2 regions of the Lactobacillus porci genome follow, and region 2 is predicted to be linked to the other one. Evidence: predicted binding sites of a transcription regulator. Region 2 holds the regulator's gene; the other holds the start of a gene.

Region 1 (13,496 bases), on a different contig from region 2:
ATTTTAAGAAGCGGTCCCGATTTAGGACCCCAACGACAAAAATGCAAAAAAAGAACCGCCTGCTTGACGCAAGCGGAGAAAGTAGAAATCACTACTTAAATTTTATCATAGATTGTCTTTAGTATCATGTTGAAGCCTGTGAACGCATCCGAATCATTGCACCAAATATTGCACTGAATTTAGTAGCAACATTTTCTGTTCTTGGTTAATCAGAGCTGGTTAGATTGGAAAGAATCCAGTAATAGCAAGGGTTGAGAAGCTTCTAGATTTGCCAAAAACCTGGCTAGGTTTAATACTCCTTCAAAAACAAAAGAGGGGCTGACCGCCTCTCTTATTTTATTTATAGTCCGCGCTGAAGTGCAGCTTTACTCTGGTCGAGAGGCCGAAATGAGAATAGCACCTAACACACAGACTGCAACTAAAGAAATTAACGCTTTGAGTAAAAGCTTACTTAGTCTGGACATCTTCTTTCTTAAAGCTTGTTCTTCTTCAAATCAGTTCAATGATAGCACAGTTGAATATTTTTTCAATATTTTCGACAAAATTCAATAAATCAGACAAATAGCCGCATATCAGGCATGTCTTAAAACAAAAGAGACACTCATCTGATTTAGATGAGCGTCTCAAAGCCTTGGCTTAACTTGCTGACATTGAGCCAGCATCCAGGCTTTTAGTGTTAATATTCGTTATTTTTACTCGGCTTCAGTAATCCCAACGCGCTCCTTGTCAATGTCGCGCTTTTCCAGCTCTTCTTCCGTTTCACCGACGCCAACCCCGCAAAGCGGCGTGAAGCCGTCTGGCAGGTCCAGGTCAGCAATGGTTTCTGGGTGGTTGCGCAGGGCAGCGACTGCCCCGTAAATGTAGCATGCGCCATAGCCCTTGTCTTCCGCAGCCAAGACCATGTTGTGGCCCATAATGCCGGCAGTGGCCCAAGCCATTTCATCAACTTTCTTGGCTGAGACCAGAATCAGAGTTGGCACCCCATAAAGAGGGTGGGAGTGGAGATCGCCAAACATCATGGCAGCTTCTTGATCAATCGCCTTCAAAAGCTTCTTGTCAGTAACTACGGTAAACAGATAGTTTTCGTACTTGCCCATGGCTGCTGGCGCGTATTCACCAGCTTCCAGTATCTTCTGCAGATCTTTCTTGTCGGCTGCCTTGCCCGTGTAGGTTCTGACAGTCTTGCGACTTTTAAGCAATTTCTTGAATTTCATATAGAATTTACCTCCTATCGCGATCACAAAGTTCCTTCTGCTTAAAATTATACAACAGCTTTAATTGAAAACGCATTAAGAAGTTTTAAGCCTTTGCTAAAGAAAAAATAAGTTATTTTAAATCACGTTGCCTTTTGGAAAAATCCCGCGAAAGTGCTTGACTAAAATCAGCAAAAATCATATAGTTAAGAAAACGCAAAATGACCTTTAAAATTAGCCCCGTGAGACTAAGAAGGTTGCTCATTCAGCAGACAAAGGCAGCACCATTTCGGCAATTGTCCGGATTATTGTCAGCGTCAGCTGCTATTTCCGCCAGCATCAGCCAGTGGCGCGGACGGAATTGAGGAAGACCATCTTGCACCCACGCAGGGCAGGATGGCCTTTTTGCTTGTGCCAGCTCAATTAGCTCGAAAGGAAGTTGCAAAATTGTTATCAGTTACCAAGGACCAAAATGCTACTAATGCCAGCAAGGACGACAAGCTGCTTCGCCTGCCGTACTTCGTCAGTGTAGAACAATTGGATGTCGAGGACGTCTTCAACCTGATCCACCGGGCTCAGTACTTCAAGAAAGGCGGAGCCGTGCCGAAGCTTAGCCGGCCGGTCTTCTGCGTCAACATGTTTTTTGAAAACTCCACCAGAACCCACACGAGCTTTGAAGTTGCTGAACGCCGCCTGGGCTTGACCGCTATTCCATTCGATCCAGCGCACTCTTCAGTCAAAAAGGGTGAAAGCCTCTACGACACCGAGCTGACCATGGCATCGCTTGGCATTGAGCTCAGCGTCATCCGCCACTCAAAGAACGCCTACTACGATGAGATCATTCATCCAAAGGCCGGCCAGCACCTTCAGATGGGCTTGGTCAACGCCGGTGACGGTTCCGGCCAGCACCCTTCACAAAGCATGCTGGACATGATGACCATCTACAACGAATTTGGCCACTTTGACGGCTTAAAGGTCATGATCGTCGGCGACCTGACCAACTCCCGCGTTGCCCGCTCAAACATGGAGATCCTGAACAAGCTGGGGGCCAAGGTCTACTTCTCCGGTCCAGAATACTGGTATGACCCAAAGGAATTTGGCGACTACGGCACCTACGTCAAAAACATTGATGACGAAATTGCCGACGTGGACGTCTTGATGCTCCTGCGGGTGCAGCACGAACGCCACACCAGCGACAACACGGAAGAGCTGTTTGACCCGGCTGCCTACAACGAACAATACGGCCTGAACCAAAGAAGATACGACTTGCTGAAGGACAGCGCGATCATCATGCACCCAGGTCCAATCAACCGCGGCGTTGAATGGGACGGGAACCTGGTTGAAGCGCCTAAGTCGCGCTACGCCGTCCAGATGCAAAACGGGGTCTTCGTCAGAATGGCCATGATTGAAGCCGTCCTGCGCGGACGGAAGATTGGGGGACTTGAATAATGTCAACTCTTTTGAAAAACGGCTTGGTCTACATCGATGGCGAGCTCCACGAGGAAGATTTGCTGATTGCCGGGACTAAGATCAAGGCGATCGGCTTTGGCTTGGAAGCTGACCAGCCAGACGAAATCATTGACCTCAAGGGCAAGCTGGTTGCCCCAGGTCTGGTAGACATTCACGAACACTACAGAGAGCCTGGCTTCACTTATAAGGAAACGATCAAGACTGGGTCTGCCGGTGCTGCCAGAGGCGGCTTTACAACGGTCTGCACCATGCCAAACGTTGACCCGGTTCCAGACGACGTGGAGACCTTCAAGAAGCAGGTTGAGCTGAACCAGAAAAGCAGCCTGGTCCACTTGTACCAATACGCGGCAATCACCAAGGACCTGACCAGTGATGAAGTCGTCGACATGGAAGGGCTCAAGGAAGCTGGTGCTTTTGCCTTCAGCAATGACGGCAAGGGAATCCAGCAGGCCGGGACCATGTATGATGCCATGAAGCTGGCTGCCAAGGTTGGCCTGCCGATCTGCGAGCACGTGCAAGATGACTCTCTCTACCACAAGGGGGTCATGAATGCCGGCAAGCGGGCTGAAGAGCTCGGCCTGCCAGGGATCTTGGGCGTGAGTGAATCAGCCCAGGTAGCCCGCGACCTGATCCTGGCCCAGGAAACTGGCGTCCACTACCACGTCTGCCACGTGTCAACCAAGGAAAGCGTTGAGCTGGTCCGCCTGGCTAAGGAATACGGGATCAACGTTACTGCTGAAGCCGCGCCGCACCACCTGCTCCTTAACGAAGAAGACATCAATGGCAACAACGGCTACTACAAGATGAATCCGCCTTTGAGAAGCGTGGAAGACCAGGCTGCCCTGATCGATGGCCTGCTTGATGGCACGATTGACCTGATCGCCACCGACCACGCGCCGCACAGCCTGGAAGAAAAAGCCGGAGACATGCGCAAGGCAGCTTTTGGCATTATCGGCAATGAAACGGCCTTTGCCTGCCTTTACACCAAGTTCGTCAAGAGTGGGGCGATGGACCTGGAGCTGCTCCTGGACTTGATGAGCTACCAGCCTGCTAAGCTCTTTGGCCTTGACGCGGGCGTGCTGGCTCCAGGAAAGGAAGCTGACATCGCGGTCTTTGACCTGGACCACGTGGAGACCATCAACGAAGACGACTATCTGTCAAAGGGGAGAAATACCCCATTTACTGGCGAAGAAGTCTACGGCATGACCGCGCTGACCTTCGTCAGCGGCAAGCTGGTCTACAAGAACAAGCACTTAGCCGACTAGCAAATAAATACAGAAAAGCACATCCCTTGCTTAGGGGGATGCGCTTTTTTGTCTTATTGTCGCGGTTTGTTTTGGTCCTGATCAGCGATAGCGTTCAACGCCCGGCGCTGCTCGGTCTGGTCGACGTGGGTATAGAGGTCGGTCGCGGTCGTGCCCTTTTGCCCCAGCTGCTGGGCCACCATGACCTGGTCCTTGGTTACCTGGTAGAGCTCGGAAGCCACGGTATGGCGCAGCTTATGCGGGGTCAGGGGATGGCCGAAGGCGGCTGAGTATTTGCCAACCATCTTTTCAATGGCGTTGGTGGTCATTCGCCGGCATTGGCCGTGATAGTTGGTCAAGAAGAAGGCACGGTTGTCCTTTTCCGGGCGGTAGCGGCGCTCCCGCAAGGCTGCATATGCTTTGAGATAAGGCAGGGTCCAGGAGGCAATTGGGACGCTGTCCCGCTGGCCGCCCTTCCGGGTCACGTCTAATGTGGCTTCTTTCAGGTTGAGGTCTTTCAGGTCAATCCCGGCACATTCCGAAACTCTGATGCCCGTTCCCAGAATCAGGGCCACGATCGCCATGTCCCGCTCCTTGTTCTGGCGAAAGGCTGAAAGGGCTCTGGCCTTGCACAGACCTTCATATTCCTTGTCCAAGAAGTCCAAAAACTGATACTTCAAGTCTCCCGTGTACATATGGGCTTCAAGGGCATGGGCCCGGTAGTTCAGGGTCTTGGTGTAGGCCAGGGACTTGACTTTTAGCATCACGTTGTGGTCAAAATAAGGCTTGCCGTTGTTGTCTTCAGAGGTAATGGTCAGGAATTTAAAGAGCGAGCGCAGGGCATTGATGGAGCGGTTGACCGTGGTCGGCGAATTAAGGTGTCCCTGCTGGTTCTTGGTATGGCTTAAGCGATCCAGGTAGAGCATCATGTCGCTCCGGCGCAGCCGCTCCAAGTCAGAAGGGACGATTTCCTGATTGCATGAGGCTTTAGCCAGGCCTTCAGTCCGCAGCCAGTTAAAGAAGCGGCGGATTTCAGTCAGATATTGGTAGCTGGTGGTCAAAGAATGCCGGTTCTGCAACTGGTAGTCGCGCACGAAGTCGGGCATCTTGGCCAGCTCTTGGTCAATCAGCGACAAATATTTCTTGGTTTCCATACTAGCCTCACTAATCTTCTTTTTGACACAAACGTTTGATCGTCATTCTCTATGTCACAGAATACTAGAAAAGCGAGGCGAATGCAAGTTCGGGCAATTCAGGCGGCTATTTTTGCCCAGCGCGCTATAATAGATTGCAGAAGGAAGGTAGCAAAAATTGAAGGCAACGAAGATTATTTTGGAGGCCGGCCCAACTTACCAAGAAGGGGCTAACAACTGGTTTGAGCGCTTGACTTTGGAGAGCGGCTTTTTGCAAGAAGAATTGGGGCACCAAGAAGACGGCAAGGCCTTGCTCACCTGGTCATACAAGACTGACAGCCAGAAGTTCGCGGCCTGCTTCGCGCAAGCCGGCCAGTTGCTGGAAAAGATCACGCACGAAATCCGCGACTACCGGGATGCGGCGGATGACTACTTGAAAGTGCAATTGTTTGAAAATTCCAGCAAGACCTTGAACACGATTACTGAATTTTCGCCCCTGCAGCCGGACATGCAGGAATTGCTACGGGTTTTGAACCAGATGGTGCCGGCCTGTGAAGACCGCATGCTTTTGTTCAATCCGGTTGAGGATGACTTGGCCTACCCGGTCAAGAGCACGCCGGAATGGGATGCCAAAGCGGAAAAATGGCTCAATCAGGAAGTCATTTTTGGCGGGACGGTCTTGGAGAACCAGACCAGCTTGGGCGAAAGCCAGGTCACGCTTAGAATGGACGATGGCGGGACCGTCCTGGTCAAGTATTTCGACCGCGACAGCGACCAGCTGCTTGAATACGGGAACGGGATCACGGTTGGCGGACGCTTGATGGTTCGCGGCGCCTTCGTAGGCAAAGACGCGGATACCTTTGTCGTCGTGCCGGATACGATCTACGACCGTTAGTCAATAAAGGAGCGAAAAATGGCACTGAAATTCGTACTAGCACCAGACTCATTTAAAGAGAGCATGACGGCCAAGGAGGTCTGCCACGCCATGGCTCAAGGAATCAAAAAAGTCTTTCCAGATGCAGAAATCGTTGAAGTGCCCATGGCCGACGGGGGCGAAGGGACAGTAGATGCCTTAGTCGCCGCCAACCATGGCGAAAAGCGGACCGTCAGCGTGCTTGGACCTGACGGCAAGAACGAAACGGCTGCTCAATACGGCCTGATCAATGATGGCACCTGTGCGGTAATTGAAATGGCACAGGCTTCAGGATTGGAGCTCCTGCCACCGGAGAAAAGAAATCCCCTGGTGACCACGACTTATGGTACTGGCCAGCTGATCAAAGATGCCCTGGACCGCGGGGTCAAGAAGCTGATCATTGGCCTTGGCGGCAGCGCGACCAATGATGGCGGGGCAGGGATGGCCCAAGCTTTAGGGGTCAAGCTGCTTGATCAAGAAGGACAAGCGCTGCCTTTTGGCGGCGGCGCCTTGGGCAGGCTGGCCAAGCTGGATGCCAGTGAGATTGACCCGCGCTTGCGGACGGCTGAAGTGCTGTTAGCCAGTGACGTAACCAACCCATTGACTGGCGAAAATGGGGCTTCACGCGTTTTTGGCCGGCAAAAGGGGGCCACGCCAGAGATGATCGCGCGGCTGGACCAGAACCTGGCCCACTATGCAGCTGTTATCCGCGAATCTATCGGCAGAGACGTTGAACATGAGCCAGGTGCTGGGGCAGCAGGTGGTCTAGGGGCCGGGCTGATGGCCTTTACCAATTGCCAGACTCAACCCGGGGCACAGATCGTCATTGCCGAGAATCACTTAGAAGAGCAGCTGGCAGATGCCGATTTCGTCTTCACCGGCGAAGGCGGCACCGATTTTCAGACCAAGTTCGGCAAAACGCCATATGCCGTAGCTCAAGTTGCCCGCAAGCGGGGCATCCCCGTGTACACGGTCGCCGGCAGCCTGGGCGAGGGGATCGACAGCCTTTATGATGCTGGCTTCGACGCTATTTTTGGCATCCTGGACACGGTCTGTTCCTTGTCAGACGCGCTCAAGCATGGTCCGGCAAACGTCGCGCGGACCTGCGAGAACATTGCCAGAGTCATCAAATCAGTCAAATAAAGACAGAGCCGCATTCCTAAGCAGGGATGCGGCTTTTTTACGGCTAAAATATTTTTATATTTATTTTTGGACTGGTCATAAACTAAAAAGCAAAGCTTTTGCCCAAGCGCTGCTTAAAATAGTTTCTCATCTTAGGCATTTTGGGCTTGTTTATCGAAGCAGCTTCTCGAAAATCGCAAGCGTTTACGTTTGCATTATGAAAGAAATGTGATAAGATTAAAGTACAAAAAAGAAAGGAGGACACTCCACCAGAAACTTAAGCATCTTAATCGCCAGAACTTACTTAGTTCGAAAAGGAGATGGGCCCGATGGGCAATAATGGTAGGATAGCAAATTCTAATAAACGATAGAAGGGACTGTTACCACCATAAAATTTAAGTTTAATCATCAGGGCTGATTTGCAAATCAAGGTTGGTTCCGATGTACCGCTGTTGGAAAATGTAAGTGTCACATTTGATTTGAAAGAGGTGTTACCACCATCATAATGAGAAAAACTGAATACGACGTAACTGTTACTCGTTCCTGAATAGCAAGCTGAACTCAATGCACAGCTGCTTTTCAGGAATTTTTTTGTTTTTTAGTTAGGGTGATTAACCAGCATACGATTATTTATATAAGATAATACTTGTTTTGCAAGAAAAAGAAATATTAAAGTCTGTAGAAGTATATAATTAAAGTAGCTAAGCATAAAGGAATGATAAATATGAGCAACCCGAACTTGCTGTTCTACTTTGACATGCCGGCCGCGATTCTGTCGGCGATACTTTTTGCAGCATTGACAATCTACTACAAGCACAAGACAAAAACCTACTACGTGATCATGGTAATGTCCCTGCTGATCTCTTGCTACTCACTGATTAAGACGGCAGGCACTGTCCTGCGCAATGAGCCAATGGAGCATGATTTCAACTTTGTCAGCATAACCAACTTGACAGCCCACTTGCTCCATGTGATCATCATTTTTGAGCTCTTCTACATGTTTTTGACTCTCAAGAACGATGGCCAAAAATATTCCCTTTGGCAGCAGCTGCTGTTCATGGCACCAGCGCTCGTGGTCTTGACCTTCCTGCTGCTTCCGGAGCTGCAGCCAATGCTGTATGTGATCAAGCCGACTGGCGAATACGTTCACGGACCCTTGCATATTTTGTTCAATATCGAGCTTGAAACCTATGTCGTAATGACGATTGCCGTCATCCTCCGGCACAAAAAGCTGCTTGGGCGGGAATTCAAGGTCGCGCTCTGGAGTACGGTTGCCTATGGACTGACCTATCTTGTCGACAATCTGCTTCAGATTAGAATCTCCAACTTTGTCATGGTCGTCGGCTTAAGCAATCTTACGATCGTGCTGACTCAAGACGAAAAAGGAGCTTTGGCGCAAAAACAGCCTGCGCGATCAGCTGACTGGCTTGAAGAACCGCTTTGCACTGCAAGAAGACATCAACAGCTATTTGAACCACCAAACCTGCGTAGCCTTATTGGATGTAGACGACTTCAAGCACGTCAATGACACTTTTGGCCATGCTTGCGGGGATGAGGCAATTCACCGCTGCGGCCAGCTGATCAGCCTGTACTTTCCAAACCAGGGCTACCGCTACGGCGGGGATGAATTCTTAATCATCAGCCGCTTGCCTGAGCCTGACTTCCGCAAAGCCTTGATTTCGTTGCAAACCGAGATCATGAGTCAGAAATTTGCCGGAGTTGCCGGGCGGGTCACCGTGACCGTAGGCTTTTGCAGCGGCAAGCCACTGACTGATCTTGACTTGACCGACATGTTCAAAAAGGCTGACCGGATGATGTATTCTGGCAAAAGAAGTCATCGCTATGACACGACGGACAATGGTCAAGACGGTACTTTGTCAGGCATTGAGGCCAAACAACATAATCAATAAAAAATCAGTATTGCCAGCAATCATCTCGATTGCAGCGATACTGATTTTTTGTCTTAATTCTCTATTTTGTTAATAGGGGTCGCGGTCAGGATTGCGGAAATCTGCTTCATCGTCGCGGCATCGATGTTGATAAATGGCAGCACGTTGGCAACTTGCGGCAGGGACATCTTGCCAAAATTCTCCCGGTTGCCAGGATCTCTGAAGAAGTTGATCACCTCAGCAACCTGGGCAAGCTTGCTGACAACCGCTTCATCCTGCATGATTTCGCCAATTGGACTCTCCAGACTGTAGCGCTCAATATAGTCTTCATCTGGCTGGTAGGTCAGCTCGTAGTGGCCAGTGCTGAGCTTGAAGTTGCCATTAGAACGAAGCTCGCCGTTGACCAAAACGCCGTTCTTTGCCGCGCGGGGAAGGCGAACTTCAACGGTCTGACCAAATGGCACGTCAAGGCTGAGCTTGATGGTATGCTCGTCATCGCTTTCAATCTGGTAAGCCACGCTGAATTTGCCATAGCTTGATTCATAGCTGCCGCTTACTCGCTTGAGGCGGTAGTCAAACTGCGGGGCGAAGACCAGCTTCTGGTATCCAGGGGCGTGGTCACTGATGCCCAGCAGGTAGCGATACCCCCATTCCATGATGGCCCCAATTGAGTAGTGGTTTAAGGAATTCATTCCTTGCGGGTTAATTGAGCCGTATGGCAGGACCGAGTTCCACCGCTCCCAAACCGTGGTTGCACCAAGATTGACGGCGTAAAGCCAGCTTGGGTAGTCCTCATTCATGAACAGCTTCATTGCCAGCTTATGGCGGCCATACTTGGAAAGGACTTGGCAAATGAACGGCGTGCCGACAAAACCAGTCTGCAAGTGATCGTCATCCTTGGCCAAACGCTTGACCAAGTCATTGACTACGCGGCCGAGCTTGTCTTCAGGGACCAATTTGAAATACAGAGTGAGGGCATACGCGGTTTGGGTATCAATTGCCACGCGGCCGTTTTGAGTAATGTATTCTGCTTGGATGGCCTGCTTGATTGCTTGAGCCTGCTTGCCATACTTTTCTGCATCAGCTGGATGCCCCAGCAGGGCAGCAGTTTGACTCATAATCCAGCTTGAGTAGTAATAGTAGACCGAGGCAACGAAGTCCTCTTCAGTCTTGCCTGTCGGCATGGCGGGATTTTCGCTATCAAGAGCCAGCCAGTCCCCAAACTGGAAGCAGCCGGTCCAGAGATGCTTGCTTTTAGTCTGACGGCCGACCCATGCAAGCCAGGACTTCATGGCTGAATAATTCTGCCGCAAAATCGCCTTGTCGCCATAAGCCTGATACATGTTCCAAGGCACGATCGTTGCCGCGTCGCCCCAAACGGCCGTGCCGTCTGAGTGGTCGCCCATGTCAGGGGCATACATCGTCAGCATTCCGTCATGCATATCCTGCTCAACAGCCATGTCCCGGGCATATTTCTTGAAGAATTCCGCTCACGCGCAGGTAGCGGTAGCCAAAATAGGTAAAGTGCGGGCGAACCCAGCCTTCTTGACCATCCAAGACGTAGACGAAAGCAGCCCGGGCTTGACGCAGATTGTCCCGGTAGAAGCAGCCTTTTTGTAAAATTTCGCCGGCTTCAAACTTGATGATCGTCCCTTTTGGCTCGCGGTTATAGAATTCCATCCAGCCTGCTTGATTTTGACCAAAATCAAGGATTGTTTCTGCAGCTGGCGTGGCAATTACTTCCTTAACCGGCAAATATTCCTCATAACCAACTTCAAATCTAAACAATAATCGCAAAAGACACTGATCGTTTTCACGGTCAGTGTATTTTACCATATCTATAATTATGTTAAGTTTCTGAACTCCTTTACGCTTTTTCCTTGATTGATAAGAAAAAATGCTTTTTTTGGCCCTTCCGGGAAATATTCAATTGAAAGCCCTTTTATTCCTTTGAGAGTTTTGCATAATAGAAATAGAACCGTTGTTGAAACTGAAAGGATAGCAAGAGGTGGCAAATAATGAGTGAATTATTTTTAGACTATCGCGAACAAGTACAGAAAATTCTGGATGAGCTTGACGACACGCAGACTTCCCTCAGATTGGGGGCAGTGGCAATCAAGAGTCTGCTAGAGCTGGCTCAGGTTGAATACGATAGCGATCAGGATGGAGACGATGACGACGATGACGACAGCGACAAAGATGAGGATGCGGATTCGGATGAAGATGACAGTACCGACACAGATGCTGATGGCGCTGACGAAACAGCTGACAATCTGAGCACTGAAGGCAGTCAGACAGATTTTGCTGATCCTGCAGAGGCCGAAGCGTCTGCCAGCGGGGATGCACCCACCCGTCAAGTCAAGATCATCAGTCCGGCCTCTGAAAACGCGCCAGTCCTAAGAGTCAATCAGGATTTTGCCTTTGACGTGCCGACCGGGCATGAAGTCTGCAAGTTTATCCGCTGCCGGACGGGTGGATCTTTGATTGATGCCCGCCGGGCCTTTGCCGGCAAAATCAGCGAAGCGACCGTCCGGAATCTTGGCTTGGCTAATGGAAATATCGTTGAAGCCAAGCCCGAAAAGGACGACAAGGTCACCATTATCCGCGTGCTCAATACCGCGGAAACGCCTGACAATCTTTCATCTTTTGATTACGGCATCGTTGAAGAAGAGCTAGATGGCAGCTTGTTCGTCGATCATAATGCCTCTGGTGAAAGACTAAGCGATTTCTTGCACGAGGAGCGCTATAAAATTCCTGATGGAATCAATGCTTCTAAGAGTGCAAAGGGTTATGTCAAAGCAGGAGACATTGTCAATCTGGCTTGGTACAAGAATGAGCCGAGCTCAACTTTGGTCCGCTGGGTAATTCGGGACGGAGGCGGCAGTTTCCTTGCAAGCAAGCCGACAGCGGTTAAAAGAAAGGAAAAGGAGCAAAATAATAAGGAAGAAAAGAATAAGAGCATTGAAGCCAAGCCAGATGTCAGCACATTGGCGTTTGACCTGAAGGGCAGAAAGATTGGCGTGGTAATCGGCAACGAGCTGCGGCGCAACGAGATCCAGCACATGGTCGAGGAGCATAATGGGACATGCAGAATCATCAATGCTTTCAAGTTTGGCGAGCCTGAATCTTTCTATAAGCATGAGCTCAAGCATGTCGATATTGCAGTCTTAGTCCAGAACATCAACAAGCACTCAACCAGCAAGCTGGTCAGAAAGTATGCCAAGCGCTTCGCGATCGCGGACAGTGCGGGCTTGTCGGCAATCTAGCGGGCAATCTACAGGGCCATGTATGGCTTGCCGGCCTATGAAACATCAACTCAGCCAATTGCTTATCCAGTCAAGGATGCCGCAAATGCTTAAGAATTAGCTATTGACTATTGTAAGCACTTGCACAATAATGAAAGAAACAACGGAATTACTGAAAGGACTGGTAAAGATGGCTGAGCAATACAAACTAACGGAAAACAGCAGCATTGAGCAAGCACTTGCTCAGGCAAAATCTGGCGACACGCTTCTATTGGAGCCTGGCGACTACGTCGCTGAGAAACTTAATCTGACCCAAATCAACATTATTGGGCAAGGGCAAAGCCCGGATGACGTCACCCTCGATGCCCTGCATGTCGATTTTGGCGAGAGCGTCGCCCTGACTAACCTGACGATTTACGGCGAGTTGGAATTGCCAGGCTTGGAGCTGGAAAACGATAAGGAAAACAGCATTGCTTCCTTCCAGAACGGCACTATGTCGCTGACAAACTGCAAAATCCTGACTCGCGGCGTGCACCACTTGAAAGCAGGCGGAGACTTCTTCAAGACTAACGCACATGAATTGAGCAATATCACTGCCGGGGATGTGCTGCTGTTTGAAAAGGGCGAATACGACCTGGATGCCATTAAGTTCAGCAACAGTCTGACTTTAACCAGTGAGAGCGGCAACGCCGCGGACGTCATCATCAACGGTCAGCTGCAAATCGACAGTCCAGTCTTCGTGCTCAACTCCCTGACCTTCACCGGTACCAATTCGGACAAGTCATGGCGGGGGACAGCGGTCATGAATGGCAACCGGCCAGTTGAGCTAACGGTCAATGGCTGCATCTTCCAGGACAATGAGCAGCCAGACCAGCCGGCCTTGGTGGTTCAGCAGCCGCAATCCGAGACCACGCTGATGAATTGCCAGATCGCGCCAAGCGTTGACCTGCGCCAAGGTTCTGAAGTCATGAACTTTGATATTTCCGGTGACTTGGTGGCCTACCAGTGCCAGTTTGATTCAGTAGCCCTTTTCCACGGCGGAAGACAGACTATCAGACAAAGCCGCTTTAGCAGACCCTTGTCGCTTAGGGCAGGCTCTGAATTTGTCGCCAAGAACTGTGAATTCAACTACCAGATCGAACTGGAAGAGAATTCCTCAATGGATATCAATGACTGCCTGTTGGAAAACTCAGCCACCCATGTCTTCGTCATCTACGGAGATTCACCAGAGCCAATCAACGTCAGAAGCAGCAGCTTTGCCCCAGATTGCGCCGTGTTGTGGATCGA
Region 2 (15,957 bases):
TCAGTCTTTTCAAGCACGGCAAAGCGACGGAATGAAATCTTTTCACCGATAGTTGCAGTAGCTTCTACGTATGCTTCCTCCAAGCTTTCGCCGGATGGCATGGTAAGCTTCATTGCTTCTTCGTTGTTGGCTGGCTTGCCCTTAGCAATAACTTCAGCAGTTTGGTCAACCAAAGTCTTGAATTGTTCGTTTTGAGCTACGAAGTCGGTTTCAGCGTTGACTTCAACGATCGCAGCCACGTTGCCTTCAACGTAAACGCCAGTCAAGCCTTCAGCAGCGATCCGGTTGGCCTTCTTGGCAGCCTTTGCTTCACCCTTTTCGTGGATGATTTCGATCGCTCTTTGCATGTCGCCTTCGGCTTCAACCAATGCCTTCTTGGCGTCCATGACGCCGGCACCAGTAGTTTCACGCAATTCCTTAACTTGCTTAGCAGTAATGTTTGCCATTATAAAAAAGTCCTCCAGGTCAAACTAAAATGATTGATTCTTCCAAAGATCAGCTTATTCAGCGTCGTCTGCTTCTTCAGCAGCAGCTTCTTCAGCACTTTCAGACATTTCTTGTTCAGCATCGCCGGCGTCAGCGCCTTGCTTGCCTTCGATAACGGCATCAGCCATAGCGCCTGAGATCAAGCGGATTGCGCGGATTGCGTCATCGTTTGAAGGGATGATTACGTCGATTGGGGTTGGGTCAGTGTTGGTGTCAACCATGGCAACAACCGGGATGCCCAGCTTGTTGGCTTCGTGAACGGCAATCTTTTCCTTCTTTGGGTCAACAACGAACATCACGTCTGGGATGCGAGGCATGTCTTCGATACCGCCCAGGAACTTTTGCAGCTTTTCCAATTCCTTGGTCAGCAAAGCAACTTCCTTCTTTGGCAGTACGTCAAAGGTGCCGTCTTCTGACATCTTCTTCAATTCCTTAAGACGCTTTACGCGGCTTTGGATAGTGGTCCAGTTAGTCAAAGTACCACCGAGCCAGCGTTGGTTGACGTAGTATTGGCCTGCACGGGTAGCTTCTTCAGCAATTGCGTCTTGGGCTTGCTTCTTAGTACCAACGAACAAAAATACGCCGTCGTCTTGAGCAACAGCCTTAACGTAGTTGTAGGCGTCGTCAAGCATCTTGATGGTCTTTTGCAAGTCGATGATGTAGATCCCGTTTCTTTGAGTGAAGATGTATGGCTTCATCTTTGGGTCCCATCTTCTGGTTTGGTGGCCGAAGTGGACACCGGCTTCAAGCAATTGCTTCATAGATACAACTGACATGTATAATTCCTCCTAGGTTTTTCCTCTCAAGCGTTCATTTCGCTAGCCCACCTTTTGTCTTTAGGCACCTGGCCGGCGATCGCTCTTGATGTGTGTTGATTTATTCGCGTGCATCGCACGCTTTACAAGCATACTAGATTTTAAGGCAAAAAGCAAGCAGAATTTTCCTCTTTGTCAAGGAAAACTACTTGTCAAGTTTCGCCCCATGCTCAGCCAGAAACTTTTCCTTCCAGGCCCGGTCATGGTGCTTGAACCAGTACTCCCGCTTCAAGGCCAGGCGCTTGTCGGCAAACTCTTCATGATAGATCAGCTTGACTGGCCGCCGGGATTTGGTGTACTTGGCTCCCTTTCCGGCATTGTGGGCACTCAGGCGGTGGGCCAGATCATTGGTGTAGCCGCCATACAGGCTGCCGTCAGCGCAAAGGAGCACGTAGAAATAGTGCTTCTCCGTCTTTGCCTCAACCTTGGCCTCCAAAATCTCCTTGATTCTCGGCGTATTTGTCCCGTCCGCTTCATGAACCTCGATGGCGTCTTTCAGGACCAGCCCGTCAGCTGCCCCATGGCGGACGGCTTCCACCACGATCAGATTGGTGTCTTCGCCCCGGTGGGAGACGAAAGGCTGGACGGTCTTGACGGCGAGGTCGTGCTTGATTCCCCAGGCAATAATCTCGCCCAGGCGCTCGGGCCGGTGGACCATGAACATCTTGCCCTTCATCTTCAAAAGCGAGCTCGACACAGCAATGATCTGCTCCAAGTTGACCAGGAGCTCGTGGCGGGCAATGGCCTTGGCCTGGTCAGGGTTGAGCTTGTGCCCCTTTGGGGCCTTAAAGTAAGGCGGATTGACCACGACCAGGTCATAGCTGTCTTTTTGCAAAAAATCCCCCGCGTCAACGACGTTGCCCTGATGCACCGCGATCCGGTTTTCCATGTGGTTCAGCTCAACCGACCGTCTGGCTTTGGACACAATGTCGGCCTGGATTTCGACGTCGTCATAGTGGGCCCGGTTGAAGCTGGCCATGTAAAGGCTGGCGGCCGCGTTGCCGCTGCATAGGTCCGCGACCTTGGAGCGGTCGCGGACGGCTTCCTTGGCAAAGTAAGCCAAAAGCAGGGTATCCAATGAGAAGGCAAAAGACTTCTCATCTTGAATGATTTTAATGGCGTCGCCCAGCATGTAGTCGACGCGCTCGTTCTTTTTGAGTTCAACCATTATCAACTTTTCCTTTTTACAAATTCGCTATGGTATAATATTGTACTATATCGGAGGTCATTTTTTATGCTTTATCGTATTTTTCGGCCAATCGTCCGCTTTATCGTGTGGGTCTTAAACGGTCACCTGCACGTACACAACAAGAACCGGCTGCCAGAAGGAACCTATATCTTGGTTGCCCCCCACCGGACCTGGTGGGAGCCAATCCTGTTCGCCCTGGCCGCCAGTCCCGCGGAATTCATGTTCATGACCAAGCAGGAACTGTTTCAGAATCCGGTCTTGCGCTGGATTTTGACCAACGCCCATGCCTTCCCCGTCAACCGGGCCCACCCTGGTCCTTCCGTTATCAAAATCCCCGTCAAGGGCTTGAAATCAGGAAACCTTTCCCTGATCATGTTTCCTTCCGGCACCCGCCACTCTGCTGAACTAAAGAGCGGCGCCTGGTTTATCGCCAAGATGTCCGGACGGCCGCTGGTGCCCGTGGTCTACCAAGGTCCCTTGACCTTCAAGGGCGTCTTGGCTAGAAAGGGCCTGGAGATCAACTTTGGGGACCCAATCACGCTGGAAAGACGGATCAAGCTGAACGAAGAGACTGAAGGCAAGCTGAACGCCCAGCTTGAGGATGCCTGGAAGAAGATCGACAACGAGCTCAATCCCGATTTCGAGTACATCCCCAAATAAGTTATGCCAATCACAAAAATACCTGCCACGCGCTTGTGGCAGGTATTTTGCTTTAAGCTTTTATGCTTGGTGGTCCAGCAGGTATTCCATAATTTGTACCGCGTTGGAAGCAGCGCCCTTGCGGATCTGGTCCCCGGTGCACCAGACGACCAGACCGTTTGGATTGGTCAAGTCGCGGCGGATGCGGCCAACGTAGACGTCATCCTTGTCAGAGTTGTCCAAAGGCGTTGGGGTCTTGTCAGTGACCAGCACATCCCCCTTAAAGGCAGCAATGGCCTTTTCCGCATCAGCGATCGCGACTGGCTCTTCGGTTACGACGGTCGCGCTGATTGAGTGTGACCGGTAGACCGGCACGCGCACGCAGGTGCAGGTGACCTTCAAGTCAGGCAAATGCAGGATCTTGCGTCCTTCGTTCTGCATCTTCATTTCTTCAGTCGTGTAGCCATTGTCCAAAGGCGAGCCGATGTTGGCAATGACGTTGAAGGCGATTTGGCCTGGGAAGACCTTTGGCTCATAAGTCTCGCCCTTTTCCAAGGCATCGACCTCGCCCTTCAGTTCTTCAATCCCGCCCATGCCGGCGCCGGAAACGGCCTGGTAGGTGCAGGCGTTGATCGTCTTGATCTTGGAGAGGTTGTTGATTGGCGCCAAAGCCATCAAGGTGATGGCGGTTGAGCAGTTAGGGTTGGCAATTACGCCGTGGTTTTTCAAGGCATCGGCCCCGTTGATTTCAGGCACGACCAATGGTACCCCGTCTTCCTGGCGGAAGGCTGAGCTGTTGTCGATGTAGATGGCCCCGCTCTTCTCCACCATTGGGCGGAACTTCTTTGACAGAGCGTTGGAGACGGCCCCTAAGACAAAGTCCAGCCCGTTGAGCCGGTCTTGGGTAGCCTCTTCCACAGTCAGCTCATAGCCGTTGCAGAACAGCTTCTTGCCGACAGACCGCTTGGACGCGAAGACGCGGATTTCGTCTGCTGGGATCTGTCTTTCTTCAATGCACTGCAACATCTGCCGGCCAACGGCGCCAGTTGCCCCTAAAATACCAATTTTCATTCTGATAAGCCTTGCCTTTCTTCATTAATAAATTTATTATAGATCGCCTGAATGGCTTTGTAAAAATCGCGGTTGTCAACCCCGATGACGATGCTCAATTCATCGCATGACTGGGTAATCGTGCGGATATTGATCTGCTTGGCCCCCAGCTCGGAAAGAATTCGTCCGGACATCCCCGGCATGTTCTTCATGGCCCGGCCGACCACGGCCACCATGGCCAGGTGCTGGTCAACCCGCACGTCGTCAAAGTGCAGCTCCGCTTTGAGCTCGCCCAGGATTTCATACAGCTTGCGCTCGATCGCCTTGGTGCGCACGACCACGGAAAAAGTATCCACGGTCGTCGGCACGCTTTCCAGAGAGATCTGGTACTTCTCAAAGATCGAGAAGACCCGGCGCAAGAAGCCCGGCTCAGCGGACGCGTGGGACTTGACCAGGGTGATCACGGTAAAGTCCTTGCGGCCAGTGATCCCGGTGATGACCGGCGGCGCGTCGCGCTCATCGTCTTCAGTGAAGTCGTTGCGGATCAAGGTGCCGGGGTTCTCCGGGAAGTTGGTGTTGCGAACATTGATTGGGATATTTTTCTCCCTGACCGGAAAGACCGCGTCGTCATGGAGGACGTTGGCCCCCATATAGCTCATCTGCCGCAATTCGCTGTAAGTGACCCGGGGGATCTGGAGCGGATTCTTGACGATCCGGGGATCAGCCACGTAAAAGCCGGAGACGTCAGTCCAATTTTCGTAGACGTCCACGTCAAAAATATTGGCCAAGACCGCCCCCGTGATGTCAGACCCGCCCCGACTCATGACCTTGATCACGCCATTGGGCAGGCAGCCGTAAAAGCCGGGAATCACGACCCGGCGGCTGATATCCACCTTGGCCCTGACCAGCTCCGCGGTCTTCTTCATGTTGATGCTGCCATCAAAATTAAAGGCGATCACGTCCGCCGCGTCGACAAAGTCCGCGTCCAGGTATTCCGCCAGGCACAAGCCCGTCAGGTATTCCCCCCGTGAGACCAGATAGTCCAGATTCAAGTCGCTGGTGATGTTGGCCCGGATCTTTTGGAACTCCTTGCCCAGGTCCAGCTTGAGCCCCAGGGAATTCTTGATTTCCATGTACTTGGTCACGATCATTTGAAAGATTTCGTGGTAGGAAACTCCATAGTTCAGGTGGGCGGCGCAGAGATACAGCAGGTCGGTGACCTTGTGGTCCTCATTGGACGACTTCCCGCAGGCGCTGGTGACGATGAAGCGGCGGGAAGGATCCGCGTCAATGATCTTTTTTACTTTTGCAAATTGCTCGCTGTTGGCTACGGATGAGCCGCCGAACTTCACAACTTTCATTATAGTTCCACCTCAGCCAAAAATAACCCGTCATCGCCAGCCTGCTTGGCCAAATCATTGATTCTGGACAAAGGCAGCGGCTTGGTCACGTAAGCATCCTTGCCAACCTGCTCCTTGATCACGCCGGCTTGGTCAAAGAATTCACCCTGCTTGGTCCGCAGGTAATAAGATGCCGCTTCAGGATCCTTCAGCTCAGCCGGCTTGGCCTGGGACATGTCCAGGCGCCGGCCTTCATTGACGTCAAGGATGTCCTGGACCAGAGCATGGGCCGTTGGCAACGAGCCTGCCCCTTGGCCGACAAAGGCAGCCGTGCCCAGGTTGGCTGAATCAAGCTCCAGAGCATTGAAATTGGCCGAAACATTGGACAGCAGGTGGTCATTTCTGAACATCAGGGGCAGGACATAGGCAGAAAGCCCGCCCTTGTTTTCCCGCGCCTGTCCCACAAGCTTGATGGACAGCTTGTGGTCCTTGGCCCAGATAAAGTCTTGCTTGCTGATCCGCCTTACCCCCCAGGTAATGATGTCTTCTGGCTTGACATAGCGCCTGAAGGCCGCCAAGCAGGAAAGGGCAACCTTGTAGCGGACGTCAAAGCCGTCAATGTCATCAGATGGATCCGCTTCAGCATAGCCCAGTTCCTGGGCCTTTTGCAGGCATTCAGCAAAATCGCTGCCTTCCTGGTCCATGGCGGACAGAATGTAGTTGGTCGTGCCGTTGAAGATTCCCCTAAAAGACTTGACCTCTTCCAAGCGTCTAATGCGCTCAATGTTGGCAATCCAAGGAATTCCGCCGCCGACGCTGGATTCATAAGCCAGGGCCACGCCCTTTTCTTGGGCCAGAGGGAACAGCTCGCTGGCGAAACTGGCAATCATCTTCTTGTTGGAAGTAATGCAGCTCTTGCCGCGCTCCAAGGCTTCTTTGACGTATGTATGAGCTGGTTCCAGCCCCCCGATGCATTCACAGACCACGTCAATTTCCGGGTCATCTAGAATTTCGTTGATGTCAACGACGCAACGGGGATCCTGGCGCATCTTTGCCGGCGTGTGCACCAAAATCTTCTTAATAGAAATATCGCCCATCTCGTCATTTTCAGCCCCGTCAACGATCTTGGCCACGCCAGAGCCGACAACGCCGAAGCCCAACAATGCTACCTTCATTTGTATTCTCTCCGCTTTCTTTGAACTCTTTGCTTTTTGTGAAAAAATTAAGCGCTTCTGTTTCTCTGCGAAATACAGTTGTTTTTCAATTAACAACATAGTATCATTCTAGACATGGACTGACAAGATCTTCCCACAAGCATATTAAACAGAAATTAAAAATAACTTTCAAGGAGGAAATACATGGCTTCAGAATACTTTTACGTTAATAAACAAATTCTGCCCGACTATCTGGACAAGGTCATCCTGGCTCGGGAGCTCCTGGAAAACCATGAAGCCACGACCGTCACGGAAGCCACCGAGAAGGTTGGCATCTCCAGAAACACCTACTACAAGTATAAGGATTACGTCTTCCGGGCCAGCGATTCAGGCATTTCCCGCCATGCCGTCTTGTCCATCATTCTGGCCGACGCGCCTGGCGCCTTGTCCGCGGTCTTGTCCTGCCTGAGCCAGCTGAAGACCTCCATCTTGACGATCTCGCAGGCCATCCCCATTGCCGGCAAGGCCAACCTGCTGCTGTCCCTGGACATCAGCCAGCTGGCCGTTGAGATCGACGAGCTGGTGACTTCTTTGGAAGAGCTGCCCTTAGTCAAGCACGTGCACCTTGATGCCTTGGAATAAGCCAGCTGTTCGAATGTTATAAAAACGCGGCAGTTGGGGACTTTAGAGCTTCACTCTGCTGTGATTTAAGATACATCAAAAGGCTTCCAGAAGTTTCCACTTCTAGAAGCCTTTTTTTCAGACTCATTTGCTTGCAATTAGCTTTTGAGATCCTTACTGTATTTTGAGCTTATTCAGCGCTCTGCTGCAAGGTGTAAAGGTCATAGTAGTAGCCCTTTTGCGCCAGCAGCTCTTCATGGGTTCCGTGCTCGACGATCCGCCCCTTGTCCAAGACGATGATCTGGTCAGCATCCGCAATCGTGGACAAGCGGTGGGCTATCGCCAGGGTCGTGCGCCCGCGGCGCAGCTTCTGCAGGCCTTCTTGAATCAGGCTTTCGGTTTCCGTGTCGACGTTGGCGGTGGCTTCATCCAGAATCAGGATCTTGGGATCGGTCACCAAGGTCCGGGCAAAGGAGATCAGCTGCCGCTGGCCGCTGGAGAATTCAGAGCCGCCTTCAATCACTTGGGCATGGTACTTGCCCGGCAGCTCCTCAATGAAGCGGTCAGCTTGCACCGTCTTGGCAGCTGCCTGAATCTGCTCATCCGTAATTTGCTCATTGTAGAGTCGAATGTTTGACGCGATGTCGCCATAGAACATGAACGGCTCCTGCAAGACCAGCCCCAGCTTCTCGCGCAGCTCTTCCTTGCTGAAGTCACGGATATCGTGACCGTCAATCAGGATCTGCCCATCGTGGAACTCGTAAAAGCGCATCATCACGTTGATGATGGAGCTCTTGCCCGAACCCGTGTGGCCAACGATCCCTAAAGTCTGTCCTGGCTCAAGGGTAAAGGAGACGTCATGCAGGACGTCATTTTTGCCATCGTAGCTGAAGGACACGTGCTTGAATTCGATCTTCCCCTGCTCAATCTTGGCATCAGCCTTGCCGGCTTGCACAGGCTCATACTCGTCTTCATCCATGATCTTGAAGATCCGCTTCCCGGCCACGATTCCGTCAGTAAAGAAGGTCAGACTGTTCATCATGTCATTCAGCGGGTTGAAGAAGTTCTGAACGTAGTTGGCAAAAGCATAGATCAAACCCGCCGGCACGAAGACCCGGTGCAAGGGGTAGCCAAACCAGACCAGGCTGGCCGCCAGGGCCAGGGAGTAAAGCAGGCTGGTAAAAGGCGAAAGCAGCAGCGAGTTGGTCTTGATCAGCTTGAAGCGGGTCCGCATCTGCTCTTGGTTGGTCTGCTCAAAGTCAGCAGCGATCCGCTTTTCCTGGCGGAACTGCTGGATGACCGACATCCCCGAAATTGCCTCTTCCAGCTTGGTGTTGATCAGGGAGTTTCTGGCCCGGAACTCGTGGTAGGTCTTGGAATTCAGGTGGTTGTACAGCCAGATGACCAAAATGATCACCGGGACGAAGCAAAGGACGATCAAGGCCGCGGTCTTATCGGCTGAGAACATGGCAATTAAGGCCGTAACCATGGAAATGATTCCCAGCATGAAGGCACTGAAGACCTGCATAAAGTTGCTCAAGGTCATCGTGTCGTTGGTCACCCTGGACAAAATGGAGCCAGCAGGCGTTTGGTCAAAATAGCGCATCCCCAATTTGTGAATGTGGGCATAAAGCTCTCTTCTGACCCGTTCCAGGGACCGCTCACCGGCCAAGGCATACAGGTATTCATACGTAAACTGGAAGACCGCTTTAATGACGATCCCCAGGCCATAAATCAGGGCCACTCCCCAAATCACCTGCATGCTGGCGCTCTGGCGGCGCAAAAAGTGGTCCATGTAGTACTGAAGCCAAGTCGGCAGCAGCATGTTGATCACGGACACGGCAACCATCCCGCAGACAGCCAGCAGCAGCTCGCCTTTGTAGTTCAAGATGAACCGGCATAGCCGCTTTAAGATCTGCCACTGTTCCTTGACGCTGATCGTCTGGTTCCAGACTGATTGGGATTGGTCTTCATTATTCATCGCTTTCACCTACCTTCGCGGCCAGTTCCTGGCGCCGCCACATGCGGGCATACCAGCCATTCAATTTAAGCAGCTCCTCGTGGGTTCCGCGCTCAGCAATCTTGCCCTGGGCCATGACCAGAATTTCATCGGCATCCATGACGCTGGACAGGCGGTGGGCGGCAATGACGGTCGTCTTGTCAGCCCGCTCGGCCCGCAGGTTGGCCAGAACTGCCTTTTCCGTCTTGGCATCCACGGCCGACAAGGCATCGTCCAGGATCAGAATCTCGCTGTCGCGCAGCAGCGCCCGGGCAATCGACATCCGCTGCTTTTGCCCCCCAGACAGGGAAATCCCGTTTTCCCCAACCATGGTGTCATAGCCCTTTTCAAACAAAAGGATGTCATCATGCAGAGCACTCTTCTTCGCTGCTTCCTCCACTTCCTCCAGACTGGCCTCCGGCTTGGCAAAAGCAATATTGTCGCGGACGCTGGTCGAAAACAAGAAGTTGTTCTGCGGCACGTAGGAGATCTCGTTCAAGTAGACGTCCAGGGGAATCTGGCGGATGTCCCGCCCGCCAAAAACGATCCGGCCGCGGTAGTTGTCAAATTCCCGCATCAAGAGCTGGATAATGGTCGTCTTCCCGGAACCGACCCGGCCCACCAGGCCAAGGGTCTGGCCCGGCTTTAAGTCAAAGTCGATGTCGCTTAAGACGTCCTGGTCCGGCTCATCGGGATAGGCAAAGGCAACCACGTGGCAGCGCAGGTCGCCGTGGATTTTCGGCATGCTCTTCGTGTCCAGCCCTTCCCCAGCATCGGCAATCAGGGATTTTTCATGAAGCAGACCCATGATCCGGTCATAAGAAGCGCTCCCGCGCTCCAAAATGTTGAACAAGTAGCCGATCGCGAACATTGGCCAGACCATGGTCCCAATATAGGCCACGAAAGAAATCAGCTGGCCCAGCGAAATCGTCTTGTTGGTGACCATGGTCCCGCCATAGACGATCGTAATCATGTAGGTGATCCCGATGATTATCGTAATCAAGGGGTCATACAAAGAGTCGATCCGGAAGACCTTGCGGTTGACGTCAACCGTCTCATAGGTCATCTTGTTGAAGGCCGCCGCGTCCTGCTGGCTTTGGCCAAAAGTCTTCAAAACCTTGATCCCGGACAAGGACTCTTGGGTCTTGTTATTCAGACGGGAAAAAGCAGCCTGCGAGTCCAGGTAGGCATCGTGCAGGCGCGTTCCCAAGTATCTGGCCAAGACGGCCAAAAATGGCAAAGGAATCATGGCAACCAGCGTCAAGCGCCAGTCAACGAAGCACATCATGGCAATCAAAGTTGCCCCGCCAGTAAAGATGGCGTCGACCAGGGTCAAGACCCCGTCGCCGGCCACGAACTGGACCGCCTGCACGTCATTGGTGGCTCTGGCCATCAAGTCCCCGGTCCGGTAGCGCTGAAAGAAAGTCCGGTCCATCTGCAGGAAGTGCCAGAAGAGCCGCCCCCGCATTTCTTTCTCCAGTTCTGCCGCTCCGCCATAGATTTCCTTGCGCCAGTAGAAGCGGAACAAATACAAGGCCAGGGCCGCGACCAAAATGGCCCCGATATAGCAGGCAAACTGCCCCCAGCTGATCTTGCCCTGATCCAGCTGGTCAGCCATCATCCCCAGGATTCTGGGTGGAACCAGGTTGGCCGCTGAGGTCAGGATTAAGGCCGTAATCCCCAGCAGGTAGCGCTTCTTGTGGGCCTTGAAGAACCAGCCCAGCTTAGCAAAAGTATCCATCTTTCACCTCCAAATATTCAAACACTCCAAAATAAATTGACATATAAAAAGGCAGCAGGAGAAAATCCCTGCTGCCCCAGTCCGGCAAAAACGCTTCTGCCTAGTTCTTTGCTGATTGATGCTTGATCATGTTCATCACTTGGTTGACCTTCTTGGCAGAAGGCTTTTGCCCCATTTGTGACATCATTGCTTCAACCATTTCGCGGGTAATTGGGGGATTCTTTTTAAAGTAATTCTTCATGTAAGCCCGCGCGCCGTAGAAACCAGCCACAGCACCCAGCAGAGCTGCCAAGATAATTAAAAAGATCGCCAAACCTAAATTCATAACTGATTAACCTCCATTGGCCTTAATTCAGCTTGCCGCCGGAAAAGCGTTCCGGCCCAGCCGCTTGTAGATAATACAAATATTATCTTACAAAACTTCCGGCAATTTTTAAAGAATAAATTGAAAGCTCTTTAGCGAATGCCCTTTTCCTTCTGGATCTGCTTGGCCTTGTCTGGAGTAATGTCATTGCCTTCCTTGTCAACCACGACCAGGTTGTCCAGCTGCTGGCGAAAGCCTGCTCTGAAGTTGGCGATGAACTTCTGGTGCAGCTCTTTTCTTTCCTGCTCTTCTTCCTTACTCAGGCCTTCAGCCTGCTTCTTGTGGTACAAGTGGTTGATTCTCTTTCTAAGCTTTTCTTCTTCCTTTGGGGTCATCAAACTGCCGCCTTTCCATTCTTGATTTCGAGTAATAGTCTACTCTTTTTAAGATCATAAAAAAAGTTTAACGCTTAGAACGTTTGTTTGTAAATTCCGGTCATGTCTGCTAAAATCAATATAGAACAGTAAATAAGGATTTTACGGGATTAAGACTATGAACCACGAAAACAAACAATTAGAAATTTTGCAGTACATCTATGATACGGTTGAAAGTCGCGGATTCCCGCCAACGGTTCGCGAAATCTGTGCCGCGGTTGGACTTTCTTCCACTTCAACGGTCCATGGCCACTTAGTGCGCCTTGAGCGCAAGGGACTCCTGCAGAAGGACGCGACCAAGCCGCGGGCCATGGAAATTACCCCGGAAGGGCTCAAGGTCCTGGGCATCAAGCCGAAAGACATTCCTGTCGTCGGGGTGGTAACCGCCGGTCAGCCAATTCTGGCCGTTGAAACGATTGAAGACTACTTCCCGACCCCGCCAGACCTCAAGAACGAGGCCGACGAGCTCTTCATGCTGAAGGTCCACGGGACTTCCATGATCAACGCTGGCATCTTGAACGGGGACTACGTGATCGTCCGCAAGCAGACCAATGCCAGCAACGGCGAGATCGTAGTGGCCATGACCGATGACGATGAAGCCACGGTCAAGCGCTTTTATAAGGAAGACGGGCACTTCCGCCTGCAGCCGGAAAACGACGCGATGGCTCCCATCATCCTGGATCAAGTCCAGATCCTGGGCAAGGTCGTTGGCCTCTACCGCAATGACATCAACTAGTCGCCAAATATTAAGCAGCAAATTAAAAGGCAAGTTCCAAATGGAGCTTGCCTTTTTGCCTGCTTTTTTGACAATTTACTGGATCTTGACCTTGGTTGACTCAGCCTGCTTGACATTGAAGCCGGAAACCCTGCCAAACCATTTTCTGACCAGACGGTCGTAAGTCCCGTCCTGGCGTACGGTCTTCAAGGCCTTGTTGATGGCCTGGCGCATCTGGTCCTGGCCCTTCTCTACCCCGATCCCGTATGGTTCTTGGGCCAAGGCATCCCCGGTCAGGGTAAACTTGTCGTCATCGGCAATCAGCCCGGCCAAAATGCCGTTGTCATCGATCATCGCGTCACCTTGGCCAGCCTTTAAAGCGTTAAAGGCTGAGCCATAGTCATCGAACTGCTTGACTTTGGCCTTAGGGGCCAGCTTGGCCACCTGATTGGAAACGTCGGTCCCCTTGATGGCAATGACGACCACTCCTTTATGGTTCAAGTCAGCGATATTTCTGATCTTGCCGGTCTTTTTGACGATCATTGATTCTGACGCGTCAAAGTAGACGTCAGAGAAGTCAATGACCTTCATTCTTTCCTTGGTAATAGTCATCGTTGAGATAACCGCGTCCAAGGAGCCGTTGTGCAGCAGCGTGATCCGGGTCTTTTCCGTAATCGGGCGGAAGACTGCTTTCCCCTTTGATCCAAGGATCTGCTTGGTCAGGGCCTTGGCCAGGTCGATTTCAAAGCCCTCGATCTTCCCGGTCTTCACATTGGTCAAACCAAACAGGCGGGTGTCAGGACGCACGCCCCAAACGATCCGGTTGGTCCGCTTGGCTCTTTCATAAGTGGTCTCCGCTTTCTTGGAGCAAGCCGAGGTCAAGCCGGTCAAGGAGCAGACCAGGGACAAAAGCAAGAGAACACGAACAATTTTCTTTAGGTGGCTGGGCAGCTTTTTCATGATTTTCATCTTTCCTTCATTTCAAAATCTAAGTCATATTATACCCGATTGTGAGGAAAGTTCCTTTTATTTATAAAAATTGGTATTTTTTCTTAAAAAATAAAGTTTTTGTCCCGGTGAATTTGCCAATATTATCAATCTTGGCAATCAAAGCCCTTACTTGAATGATTTTTTCCTTTAAAAAGTTAATTTCGAACATTCGGCTTTAGCCGTAATCGACGTTTCTCATCCGCGTCCACAGCTTTGAAAGCGGTTGGCCTCCGATCTTATATGCCAGCAGCTCATCGAGGCTGCGGAACTTGGCAATGAAAGCTGGGTCAGCCTGCTTGGAATAATTGGTATAGGTCAGCTGCCGGTAGCTCTGCTGGTCGCTGTTCTCTGCCAGCAAATACTGACGGCCATCCAGGCTGAACTGAATCTCGCAGCCGTCCTTGATGGTCTGGACGAACTCCTCCAGACTGTCAAACCTGATGTACCAGCAGCTGACGTCCGTCAGCTCGCTCCATTGTTCTTTCAAAGTCCGGCCGTTGATCTTGCAAGTCAAAAAATCCTCAATGGTCGCAAATGAAGCGGTGACCGCCGGGTCATTGCAGTTGATCAAGGTCTTGGTGGCGTCAGAGTCAGGATCCTCGTCATCCACCAGCAGCCAGGGATCTCCGCCCAAGGTAAAGTGCAGCTCGTCGCTTTTTCCGGCCTGCTGGGCCAATTCGTCAAAACTGTTTATGGGACACTGGGTAACAGACATCTTTGTCCTTTCTTCACGAAACAAATAATCAAGCTCTGCATTTCTCTTTTTCCTTCTGCTCAGCTAATTCGTGCTTTTCATAACTTTATTCTACCGCATTTTTTCCACGCAGCGGCGCATTTCCGCCAGATCCAGGACGCTTTCGGCAAACTCCTTCCGGACCAGCTCATCCGGCAGGTATTCATCATATTTGTCAAAGACCGGCACTTCCTTGGGGTAGACTAAATCCAGCGGGTCAAAGTCCTTGCTGGCCTCTTCTTTGACGATCGCGAAGAAGTCCTCGGGGCTGACGTCCATCGAAAACTGCATGTAGTAGGGACGCACGGAATCGAAGTTCTTCAAGCCCAGGCGCTTGGCGCACTTTAATTTCAAGAGCCGTTCCAGGGCCAGGAAGGCATACGTCCCGGTCCAAGGAAACAGGCACCAGGTTTTGCCGCCCAGGTTGACCAGCTGCTTGGCCGGCATCCCCGCCATGCTAGCCATCGACCGCGTCTCGTTCAAGCGGGCTACGGCATTGGCCATCAAATATGGGTAGTTGCGGTCTTCTGACAAAATCTGCCGCATCCGCTCCAATATGCGGGGATGAATGTCCCCTGGCACGTCGCCAAAGTAAGCGGGGATCCGCCCCTTGACCCGGTGGACGTAGACCTGGTGGCGCTGGCGGTCGATTTCTTCAACCACCCACACGTGGCCCGCGATGGCCACCTTGTCGCCAATTGGGGGCGGCTTGACGATCGTGCCCAGCTCTTCTGAAGCTGAGTGGACGCTGTATTCTTCATTTTCCTGGAAAACGGCGTAGAACTTGAAATTGTTGGTCACCCGCTCCCCGCTCAGGCCCACGATCAAGCCCTTGTTTTCGGTCCACTGGATCTGGTCGGTCTTGAGCAAATGGCGCAGGAGCACTTTGTAGTCAGCTTGGGAGACCCGGTGAAAATATGACAAAGACAGGACCCGGGAAGCCAGTTCTGCTGGCGTCATCTCTCCCATCGACGCCAAGGTGCTCATGGTCTGGTGGTACAAAAGGCTGTATGGCAGGCGGTTTTCCCGCGGCGGCTCCACCCAGCGTTCTTCAAGATACAGCTGGACCAGGGCAATCCCCTGCAATAAGGGCCATGGGAACAAGACCGGCAGCATGGCCCGGCTTTCCGGGTGATCTTCGCGCATGACGAACCACATTTCCGGCGGGTTGCCCCGCCGGCCGGTCCGCCCCATCCTCTGCAAAAAGCCTGAAACCGTAAAGGGAGCGTCAATTTGAAAGGCCCGCTCCAGCTGGCCGATGTCAATGCCCAGTTCCAAAGTCGCCGTCGCGCAGGTGGTCAATTTGACATTGTCGTCCTTCATTGCTTCTTCCGCGCTCTGGCGAAAGGCAGCTGACAGATTGCCATGGTGGATCATGAAGCGGTCCGGCTCATGCTTGGCCTCGCAGTACTGGCGCAGCACCTGGCAGACGGCCTCGCATTCCTCCCGGCTGTTGGTAAAGACCAGGCACTTCTTCCCCCGGGTATGGTCAAAGATATAGGCCATGCTGGGATCGGCCATTTCCGGTGCCTGGTCGCTGGCCTTGGCCAAAGGCGGCTGCCCCGCCGCGCTTCCGGCCCCAGCCTGGGGATCGGTCTTGTAAAAATGCTCCATTGACAAGCGCCAGACCTGGTGGTCGTCTTTAATCTTGGGAATCGAGGTCTTGCGCCTTGAGCCAGCAGCCAGGAACCTGCCGGCCGCTCTTGGATCCCCAATCGTCGCTGACAAGCCTACCCGCCGGGGATCG

What was found. Region 2 encodes LexA, which represses DNA repair genes until DNA is damaged. Its sites were predicted from a motif close to CNAACANNTGTTNG; they were not measured.
Region 1: xerS (tyrosine recombinase XerS) is a predicted target of LexA. The motif match lies at 5,090-5,103, and genes of this name have one in related genera.

What each region holds. Positions count from the first base shown of each region.
Region 1 is NZ_VUMX01000004.1:91,088-104,583, reverse strand. It holds gene FYJ62_RS02575 (nitroreductase family protein) at 693-1,214, opposite strand; gene FYJ62_RS02570 (aspartate carbamoyltransferase catalytic subunit) at 1,641-2,642, shown strand; gene FYJ62_RS02565 (dihydroorotase) at 2,642-3,928, shown strand; gene xerS (tyrosine recombinase XerS) at 3,982-5,061, opposite strand; gene FYJ62_RS02555 (hypothetical protein) at 5,219-5,935, shown strand; gene FYJ62_RS02550 (glycerate kinase) at 5,954-7,096, shown strand; gene FYJ62_RS10595 (hypothetical protein) at 7,800-8,603, shown strand; gene FYJ62_RS02545 (GGDEF domain-containing protein) at 8,503-8,985, shown strand; gene FYJ62_RS02540 (alpha-L-rhamnosidase-related protein) at 9,039-10,424, opposite strand; gene FYJ62_RS10730 (family 78 glycoside hydrolase catalytic domain) at 10,414-10,644, opposite strand; gene FYJ62_RS02535 (DUF2325 domain-containing protein) at 10,983-12,230, shown strand; gene FYJ62_RS02530 (hypothetical protein) at 12,400-13,496, shown strand, end outside.
Region 2 is NZ_VUMX01000003.1:46,030-61,986, forward strand. It holds gene tsf (translation elongation factor Ts) at 1-446, opposite strand, end outside; gene rpsB (30S ribosomal protein S2) at 501-1,262, opposite strand; gene FYJ62_RS01825 (GIY-YIG nuclease family protein) at 1,447-2,469, opposite strand; gene FYJ62_RS01830 (lysophospholipid acyltransferase family protein) at 2,536-3,150, shown strand; gene FYJ62_RS01835 (aspartate-semialdehyde dehydrogenase) at 3,211-4,200, opposite strand; gene FYJ62_RS01840 (aspartate kinase) at 4,197-5,540, opposite strand; gene FYJ62_RS01845 (homoserine dehydrogenase) at 5,540-6,694, opposite strand; gene FYJ62_RS01850 (ACT domain-containing protein) at 6,878-7,315, shown strand; gene FYJ62_RS01855 (ABC transporter ATP-binding protein) at 7,485-9,275, opposite strand; gene FYJ62_RS01860 (ABC transporter ATP-binding protein) at 9,268-11,034, opposite strand; gene FYJ62_RS01865 (YneF family protein) at 11,135-11,359, opposite strand; gene FYJ62_RS01870 (DUF896 domain-containing protein) at 11,491-11,733, opposite strand; gene lexA (transcriptional repressor LexA) at 11,891-12,508, shown strand; gene FYJ62_RS01880 (transporter substrate-binding domain-containing protein) at 12,584-13,456, opposite strand; gene FYJ62_RS01885 (hypothetical protein) at 13,653-14,192, opposite strand; gene FYJ62_RS01890 (DEAD/DEAH box helicase) at 14,283-15,957, opposite strand, start outside.